Regions from separate parts of the Kitasatospora sp. NPDC057198 genome, predicted to be linked through region 2. Evidence: riboswitches for the same ligand, from Rfam matches in the RefSeq annotation. Region 2 holds a riboswitch; the other holds the start of a gene.
What was found. Region 2 has a riboswitch for cobalamin ahead of ACFUEL_RS08310 (ribonucleoside-diphosphate reductase subunit alpha). Riboswitches for the same ligand answer to the same signal wherever they lie in the genome.
Positions count from the first base shown of each region.

Region 1: it holds a riboswitch for cobalamin, as region 2 does, so the genes downstream of both, ACFUEL_RS31440 (HoxN/HupN/NixA family nickel/cobalt transporter) here and ACFUEL_RS08310 (ribonucleoside-diphosphate reductase subunit alpha) in region 2, are expected to answer to the same signal.

Region 1 is NZ_JBHUWH010000404.1:197-4,566, forward strand. Features, by position in the region: partial or broken gene ACFUEL_RS31420 (aminopeptidase P family N-terminal domain-containing protein) at 1-56, opposite strand, end outside; gene rpmG (50S ribosomal protein L33) at 190-354, shown strand; gene ACFUEL_RS31430 (type B 50S ribosomal protein L31) at 401-643, shown strand; gene ACFUEL_RS31435 (XRE family transcriptional regulator) at 687-1,262, opposite strand; gene ACFUEL_RS31440 (HoxN/HupN/NixA family nickel/cobalt transporter) at 1,351-2,472, opposite strand; cobalamin riboswitch at 2,502-2,712, opposite strand; gene ACFUEL_RS31445 (DUF6445 family protein) at 2,795-3,487, opposite strand; gene ACFUEL_RS31450 (Fpg/Nei family DNA glycosylase) at 3,572-4,370, opposite strand, start outside.
Region 2 is NZ_JBHUWH010000046.1:8,025-12,394, reverse strand. Features, by position in the region: gene ACFUEL_RS08310 (ribonucleoside-diphosphate reductase subunit alpha) at 1-2,380, opposite strand, end outside; cobalamin riboswitch at 2,555-2,693, opposite strand; gene ACFUEL_RS08305 (GNAT family N-acetyltransferase) at 2,910-3,404, opposite strand; gene ACFUEL_RS08300 (helix-turn-helix domain-containing protein) at 3,680-4,370, shown strand, end outside.

The sequences.
Region 1 (4,370 bases), on a different contig from region 2:
GAGGCGCTGCAGTACTCGCGGAGGCGTTCGCGTCGGTCGGCGTGCGCGTCGGACATGGTCCGAGCGTACGAACGGGGGCGGGAGGGCGCCTGTCGGGACCGGCTGGGCGGGTGGGGAATGCCCGCGGGGGCGTCCGTGTTGTGGCGTAGTGAAAACGGCAATCGTTGCCGGGAGAGGGAGGTCGAGACGATGGCACGCAGCGAACTGCGACCGGTGGTCACGCTCCGGTCCACGGCGGGGACGGGCTTCGCGTACGTGACCCGCAAGAACCGCCGCAACGACCCGGACCGGATGGTCCTGCGGAAGTTCGACCCGGTGGCCGGGCGGCACGTGGAGTTCCGCGAGGCCCGCTGACCCGCACCCGTCCGATCCAGCACGCACCCAGCGAGGAGGAGCAGCCATGCAGCAGGGAATCCACCCCGAGTACCGCCCGGTGGTGTTCCGGGACAAGACCGGGGGCCTGTCGTTCCTGACCCATTCCACCGCCGCGAGCGACCGCACGGTCGAGTGGGCGGACGGGCGGGCGTACCCGGTGGTCGACGTCGAGACGTCCTCGGCGAGCCACCCGTTCTACACCGGCCGGGCCCGCCTGATGGACACCGAGGGCCGGGTCGAGCTGTACCGGCGCCGGTACGGCGGCTGACGGCGCGAAGAGGGCCCCGGGGGCTTCCCCGGGGCCCTTCGCGCTACCTGCCCGGCGGGGGGACGGAGACGACCAGGGTGAACCGGCACGGCGCGTCGCCGTCGTTGCGGTAGCCGTGGGCGGCGGCGGCCTCGTAGGAGGCGGTGGAGCCGGCCGGGACGCGGTGGTCGCGGCCGTCCAGGGTGAGCGTGAGGGCGCCCTCGTCGACGCGGGCGATCTCGTAGGTGCCGGGCGGGTGCGGGTCGGAGGCGTGCGACTCGCCGGGGTGCAGCCGCCAGGTCCACAGCTCCAGCGGGCCGGGGGCCTCGGCGCCGCCGAGCAGGGTGCCGCTGCCGCCGCCGGGGCCGGTCCACAGCCGGACGGCGTCCTCGGCGGGGACGATCCGGACGGCGGAGGTGGCGTCGTAGTCGAGCAGCCGGGCGATCGAGGCGCCGAGCGCGTCGGCGAGCCGGGCCACGGTGCCGATGCTGGGGTTGGTGCGGCCCTGTTCGATCTGGACGACCATGCCGCGGCTGACCCCGGAGCGGGCGGCCAGCGCGTCCAGGGTGTGGCCGCGTTCGAGGCGCAGGCGCTTGAGGTTGCGGGCGAGGGCCTGGGTGACGAGGTCGGGTTCCGGCACGCGGGGTCCCTGTTCGGGTCGGGGCGGGCCGCGCTCCGGCGGCCGGGAGGTCCACCGAACTGTACTGCGCGGCCCGCCCGACGGGGCGTCAGGAGGCCCCGGCGCCCGTCCCCGCGAACGTCCGGGAGCGCCTGGCGATCCGCCAGTAGCCGATCGCGGCGGCCCAGACCACCACGAACAGGCCGACGATCACGAAGCCGACGTTGTCCAGGCTGAGGCCGGCGATCCAGCCGGTGACGGGGTCGGCCAGGTCGAACTTGTCGTGCAGCACCGCGACCAGCTCGATGGTGCCGATCACGAAGGCCACCGCGATCGACAGCCCGGTGATGGTCAGGTTGTAGTACACCTTGCGGACCGGGTTGGAGAACGCCCACTGGTAGGCGAAGTTCATGAACGTGCCGTCCAGGGTGTCGAACAGGCTCATCCCGGCGGCGAACAGCAGCGGCAGGCAGACCACCGCGTACCAGGGCAGCCCGGAGGCCGCGCCGGAGCCGGCCATCACCATCAGGGTCACCTCAGTGGCGGTGTCGAAGCCCAGGCCGAGCACCATCCCGACCGGGAACATCTGGCCGGGGCGGCTGATCGAGCGGGTGGCCCGGTTCAGCAGCCGGGCCAGCAGGCCCCGGGCGTTCAGGTGCTTCTCCAGCTCGGCCTCGTCGTACTGGCCCGCCCGCATCGCCCTGAACACCCGCCAGATGCCCAGCAGGGCCACCAGGTTGAGCGCCGCGATCAGGTAGAGGAAGACGCCGGACGCGGTGGTGCCGACGGTGCCGAGCACCCGGTGGGTGGCGGACTCCTCGTCCATCAGGGTGCCCGCCAGCGCCGTGCCGCCGGCCACCAGACCGGCCATGATCACCACCATCGAGGAGTGCCCGAGGGCGAACCAAAAGCCCACCGAGACCGGGCGGCGGCCGTCCGCCATCAGCTTGCGGGTGGTGTTGTCGATCACCGCGATGTGGTCGGCGTCGAAGGCGTGCCGCATGCCCAGGGTGTAGGCGGTGATGCCCAGGCCGATGCCGAACACCTGGGTGCCGACCTTGTACTCGTGCGGCGCCACCAGGAACAGCAGCGTCCCGAACGCCACCGCGTGCAGCGCCAGGATCACCGCCATCAGGCCGGCCGTGCGCAGGGTGTCCTCGCGCCGCCAGCGGAAGGAGGGAAGGGGGGATCCGGGTTCGTTCCCGGGCAGGGTCGACTCATGCGCGGTCATCCGCGTTCACGCTCCAGCACCTCGTGGATCACTTCGTGAGATGCCGTGGCCGGTCTCCTGGCTGACGGGGTGTTGCGCGCCGGCTCCCGGCCTTCCCGGCCGCGAGCGGCCAGTGGCACGGGGTGGGAGCCGACGACTCCCCGATCACAGTGGCGAGGGCCGCTCCGGACTCCCGCGACGCGCACGTGCGTGGCGTCGCGGTGCACCGGCTTCCCGAGCACCACGGCCCGCCCACCGTAGGCCCGGCGCGGGTGCGGCGGCAAGGGCGCGTCCGGGCCCGGTGGCGCAGATCACGCCTGGTCAGGACCGCACTGACGACGGATCAGGCCATCCAGAAGAAGACGCAGGTCATCCGCTTCTCCTCCAGCGTCGTGCCGTGGTAGGCGGTCGCGGTGTGGATCAGGTTGGCGGTGTAGAGCAGCAGCCGGTTGTGGCGGTGCGGGACGGCCAGGTCCTCGGTGAAGGAGTCCGGCGGGACGAAGCGGGTGCCCAGGGCGTCCACCAGGTTGTTGTGCGGGGCGATCACGCTGTTGCCGCCGAGGCGCCCGCCGGGGAAGCTCTGCCGGTAGAAGCTGGTGCCGCAGCCCTTCGGGACGGCCGGGTTGAGGTACAGCACGGCGGCGTAGCGGCACAGCGAGCGCGAGTCGGTGTGCGGGCGCGGCTCGCACTCCCCCGCGCCGACCACCTGCACGCAGTTGTGGTTGAAGGTGCCGCCCTCGGTCTCGTCCAGCGCCCAGATCCGCCCGGCCCCGGTGGCCGCCCGCACCAGCGCCTCCACGTGCGCCAGTTCGTCCGGTTCCAGCCCCGGCATCGCGCGCAGGCCGGGCCAGGACTCCGGCCGGTGCGGGTAGCCCTCGTCCCAGTCGGTGCGGGCCAGGTGCCGGGCGCGCACCGCGTCCGGGTCGGGGAGGACGTCGTCCAGCACCCAGTAGTCGCGTCCCCGGGTGGGCTTGCGGTACGGCAGGACCGGGAGCGCCGGGGTGGGGCGCGGGCCCTGGAACGGTTGCACGGGCATGGACCCGACAATAGGAGCGGCGTTCCGGGGCCTCGCCCAAGACGTGGTCAACCTTGCGTCAAGGCTTGCCGGGCCGGCGGCCGGTCAGGACCGCTGGCAGCTCGGGCACCAGAACAGGTTCCGGGCGGCCAACTCCTCGGCGCGGACCGGGGTTTCGCACACCAGGCAGGGCTGGTCGTGCCGGCGGTAGACGTACACCTCGCCGCCGTGGTCGTCCACCCGGGGCGGGCGGCCCATCGCCTCCGGGGTGTGCTCGGGGCGGACGGTGTCGATCCGGCCCGCGGCCACGCCCTCGCGCATCAGGGCGACCAGGTCGGCCCAGATCGCGCCCCACTCGGCGCGGGAGAGCTCGCGGCCGGGGCGGTGCGGGCTGATGCCGAGCCGGAACAGCACCTCGGCGCGGTACACGTTGCCGACGCCGGCCAGCACCTTCTGGTCCATCAGCAGGGCCGCGACCGTGCTGCCGCTGCGGGAGATCCGCCGCCACGCCGCGTCGCCCGCCTCGCCCGGACGCAGCGGGTCCGGCCCCAGGCGCTGGTGGACGGCGGCCTTCTCGGCGGGGGTGAGGAGCTCGCAGGCGGTCGGGCCGCGCAGGTCGGCGTAGCCGCTGTCGCCCACCATCCGCAGCCGGACCTGGCCGACCGGCGCCGGGGGCTCGCCCGTGCCGAAGGCGTACTTGCCGTACAGGCCCAGGTGCACGTGCAGCCAGTGCTCGCCGAAGCCGAGGAACAGGTGCTTGCCGTGCGCCTGCGCCTCGTCCAGCACCCGCCCGTCGATCAGCGCGGCGCCCTCCGCGAAGCGCCCCTGCGGGCTGGACACCCGGACCGGGCGGCCGCCGAACAGCGCGTCGTTCTCCCTGGCCAGGCGGTGGATCACATGCCCC
Region 2 (4,370 bases):
GCGAGCAGGCGATGGCGTCCTGCTCGGCCTGGGAGAGGGCGGGGGACTGCACCGGGACGGGGGCGGCGGTGCGGGCGGCTCCGGACGCGGCCTGGGCGATCCGGGTCGCCGGGCGGGAGCGCAGGTAGTAGGTGGTCTTCAGACCGACCTTCCAGGCGTACGAGTACATCGAGGAGAGCTTGCCGATGGTCGGCGCCGCCATGAACAGGTTCAGCGACTGGCTCTGGTCGATGTACGGCTGCCGGGCGGCGGCCAGGTCGATCAGCGCGCGCTGCGGCAGCTCCCACGCCGTGCGGTACAGCGAACGGACCTCCTGCGGCAGCCAGTTGAACTCCTGGATGGAGCCGTTGGCGTCGCGCAGCGCGTCCCGGGTCTGCTGGTCCCAGACGCCGAGCTCCTTGAGCTCGCGCACCAGGTACGGGTTGACCTGGAGGAACTCGCCGGAGAGGGTCTCGCGCTTGAACAGGTTGGAGACCTGCGGCTCGATGCACTCGTAGACGCCGGCGATGGACGCGATGGTCGCGGTCGGGGCGATCGCCAGCAGCAGCGAGTTGCGCAGGCCGACCTCGGCGATCCGCTCGCGCAGCGCGTCCCAGCGGCCGGCCCAGTGCGGGTTCGCGGACCCGAAGTGGTCGATGTGCAGCTGGCCGCGGGCGGCCCGGGTCTCGCCGTACGCCTCGTGCCGGCCGAACTGCTCGGCCAGGTCGGCGGAGCGCTCGTACGCGGTGAGCATGATGCGCTCGGCGATCAGGGTGGAGAGGGCGACCGCCTCGGCGGAGTCGAAGTCGATCCGCAGCTGGAAGAAGACGTCCTGCAGGCCCATCACGCCCAGGCCGACCGGGCGCCAGCGGGAGTTGGACGTCCCGGCCTCGGTGGTCGGGTAGAAGTTGATGTCGATCACGCGGTCGAGGAAGGTCACCGCGGTGCGGACGGTGGCGTCCAGGCGCTCCCAGTCCATCGCGTTCACCAGGTCGGCGGCGGTGGCGCCGGGGGCGACGTGCGCGCCCAGGTTGACCGAGCCGAGGTTGCAGACCGCGGTCTCCGAGTCGTCGGTGACCTCCAGGATCTCGGTGCACAGGTTCGAGGAGTGCACCGTGCGGCCCGGCAGCGCGGTCTGGTTGGCGGCCCGGTTGGAGGCGTCCTTGAAGGTCATCCAGCCGTTGCCGGTCTGCGCCAGGGTGCGCATCATCCGGGCGTACAGGGTCTGCGCGGGGATGGTGCGCACCGCCTTGCCCGCCAGCTCGGCCTTGACGTACGCCTCGTCGAACTCGGCGCCCCACAGGTCGACCAGCTCCGGCACGTCCGCCGGGGAGAACAGCGACCAGTCGGCGTTGGCGTTGACCCGGCGCATGAACTCGTCCGGGATCCAGTGCGCCAGGTTCAGGTTGTGGGTCCGGCGGGCCTCCTCGCCGGTGTTGTCGCGGAGCTCCAGGAACTCCTCGATGTCGGCGTGCCAGGTCTCCAGGTACACGCAGGCCGCGCCCTTGCGCCGGCCGCCCTGGTTGACCGCCGCCACGGAGGAGTCCAGGGTGCGCAGGAACGGCACGATGCCGTTCGACTTGCCGTTGGTGCCGCGGATCAGCGAGCCGCGCGAGCGGATCCGCGAGTAGGACAGGCCGATGCCGCCGGCGTGCTTGGACAGCCGGGCGATCTGGGCGTACCGGTTGTAGATCGAGTCCAGGTTGTCCAGCGGCGAGTCCAGCAGGTAGCAGGAGGACATCTGCGGGTGCCGGGTGCCGGAGTTGAACAGCGTCGGCGAGCTGGTCAGGTACTCCAGCCGGCTCATCAGGGTGTACAGCTCGGCGACCTCGCGCACCGACTCCTCGGTGGTGCCGACCGCCAGGCCCGCCGCCACGCGGAGCAGGAAGTGCTGCGGGGTCTCGACCACCTTGCGGGTGATCGGGTGGCGCAGCAGGTAGCGGGACTGCACGGTGCGCAGGCCGAAGTACTCGAAGCGGTCGTCGCCCGACTCGTCGATCAGCGAGTCGAACAGGTCGGCGTGCTGCGCCACGAACGCGGCCGTGGCGTCGCCGATCAGGCCCTCGGCGTGGCCCACGGCCACCGAGGAGGAGAACGAGGTGACGTGCTGGGTGGCGGCCTCGTCGCGGATCTCCAGCGCCAGCAGGCGGGCGGCCAGCTTCGAGTACTGCGGGTCCTCGGCGATCATCGACGCGGCGGCCTCCACGGCCAGCCCGCGCAGCTCGGCGAAGTCCGAACCGGCGTGGCGGCCGCGCAGCGCGGCGGCGGCGACGTGGCCGGGGTCCACCTGGGGGAGGTCGGTGCTGCGGTCGGTGAGCAGCCGGAGCAACGCCGCACCGGGGTCGGTGAAGGCGTCGGCGGATCCCTGGGACGGCAGGGTGACTGAGGCGGCGACGGTCAAGGCGCACTCTCTCCTGTGGCGGCGGCGGACGTGGCTCTCGGGTGTCCGGCACCGCACGCGGCCAGGGGAGGGCAGCACGAAGGAACGCGTACGCGTTCCGGCGCGCCGAAGACCACCCCCGGTCCGCCCGCGAGACCGGACGGCAAAGCTGTGCTGCATGGCGTCTGCGGGGATGCCGTGTCGCACACCGTCGGCAGGTCCTCGGACTGCGCGGGCGTCGCTGCAGCCCGCTCACCGTTGCGGGGCAGCCCCGGATTCCCACCGGATTCCCCTGCGTCGACAGCGAGAGTGAGCATACATGTAGTGGCGACTGGAGCTGGAAGCACCAGATGTAGTAGCGCGTGTCGCGTCGGTGGCGCCGCGCGTAGACAACGGAAACGGGCCGCACGGCCCCTGAGGGACCGTCGGCCCCGCGCCCGGCGTGTCCTGGGCGGCCCCGCCGGAGCGGACGGCCGAGGGGGAGAACGGGGGACGGGCCGCGGAGGTTTCCGATCGGCCGGAGAAAAAACCGGGAAGTCCGCCGGGCGGGTCAGAACCGCATCGTGTAGACCAGCAGGTCCGTCCCGGGGGCGGCCGACCAGTCCCGTTCGGGGCAGCGGACGAAGCCCAGGGCGCGGTAGAGCCGGTGCGCGGCGGTCATCGCCGGACGGGTGGAGAACGCCATCCCGGCCAGCCCCAGCTCCCGGCAGCGCTCGACCGCCGCCGCCACCAGCGCCCGGCCCACGCCGCGGCCGCGGGCCGCCGCGCCGACCGCGAGCATCCGGATCTCGCCTTCGCCGGGCCGGGCGACGTCCGCCCACGCGGTGCCGCCCGGCGCGAGGGTCACGCAGCCGAGCACCGCTCCGGCGCCGTCGACGGCGACCAGGAGTTCGGCCTCCCGGTCGCGGCGGGCGGCGTCGCGCAGGAGGTCGACGTACGGCGAGCCGGGGCGGGTGTGGCCGTCGCCGACGAACGCCTCGACGCTGACCTCCCCGGCTCCGGCGAGGTCGCGGGCGAGGGCGCGGCGGACGAGCGGGGGCTGCATCCGGACAGTGTGCCGGACGGGCGGCGGCGCCGGTCCGCCAGGTCCGGGTCGGACGGGTAGCCGGTGGGGCGGTGCGCGTTGTCGCGGCCGTGGCGGCCGTGCCGGTCCAGGTCGCGGCCGACCAGGACGCCGAGGAGTCCGAAACTGCCGATGAGGCCCAGCAGGGCGAGCGCGGTGGTCATGGCTCCACTGTCCTGCGGCCGGGCGGCCGGAACGAGTGGCAGGAACGCACCATTGCCACGAAATCCTGCCACTGCCATCCTGGCGGCATGCGGATGCTGAACAACGTCGCCGTCGTGGTGCTGGAAGAGATCCACCCCTTCGAACTGGGCGTGGCCTGCGAGGTGTTCGGCCTGGACCGGAGCGAATCCGGCCTGCCGGTCTACGACTTCGCGCTGGCCGGCGACCGCCCCGGGCCGATGCGCACCCACGCCGGGTTCACCGTCGACGTCCCGCACGGCCCCGAGCGGATCGCCGAGGCCGACCTGGTGATCGCCACCGCCACCGGCATCCGCGCGCACTACCCCGCGGCGGTCACCGAGGCGCTGCGGGCCGCCCACGACCGCGGCGCCCACCTGCTGTCGATCTGCTCCGGCAGCTTCCTGCTCGGCGCGGCCGGCCTGCTCGACGGCCGCCGCTGCACCACCCACTGGCGGTACGCCGGGCTGATGGCCGAGCGCTTCCCGCTGACCACCGTCGAACCCGACGTGCTGTACGTGGACGACCACCCGGTGATCACCTCGGCCGGCACCGCCGCGGGCATCGACGCCTGCCTGCACCTGGTCCGCAAGGTGCAGGGCGCCGAGGTGGCCCGGGAGATCGCCCGCCGGATGGTGGTCGCCCCGCACCGGGACGGCGGCCAGGCCCAGTTCATCAACCGCCCGCTGCCCGAGGCCGACGGCGAGTCGCTGGCCGGGGTGCTGGAGTGGATGCGCCGCCACCTCGACCGGGACACCGGCGTCGAGC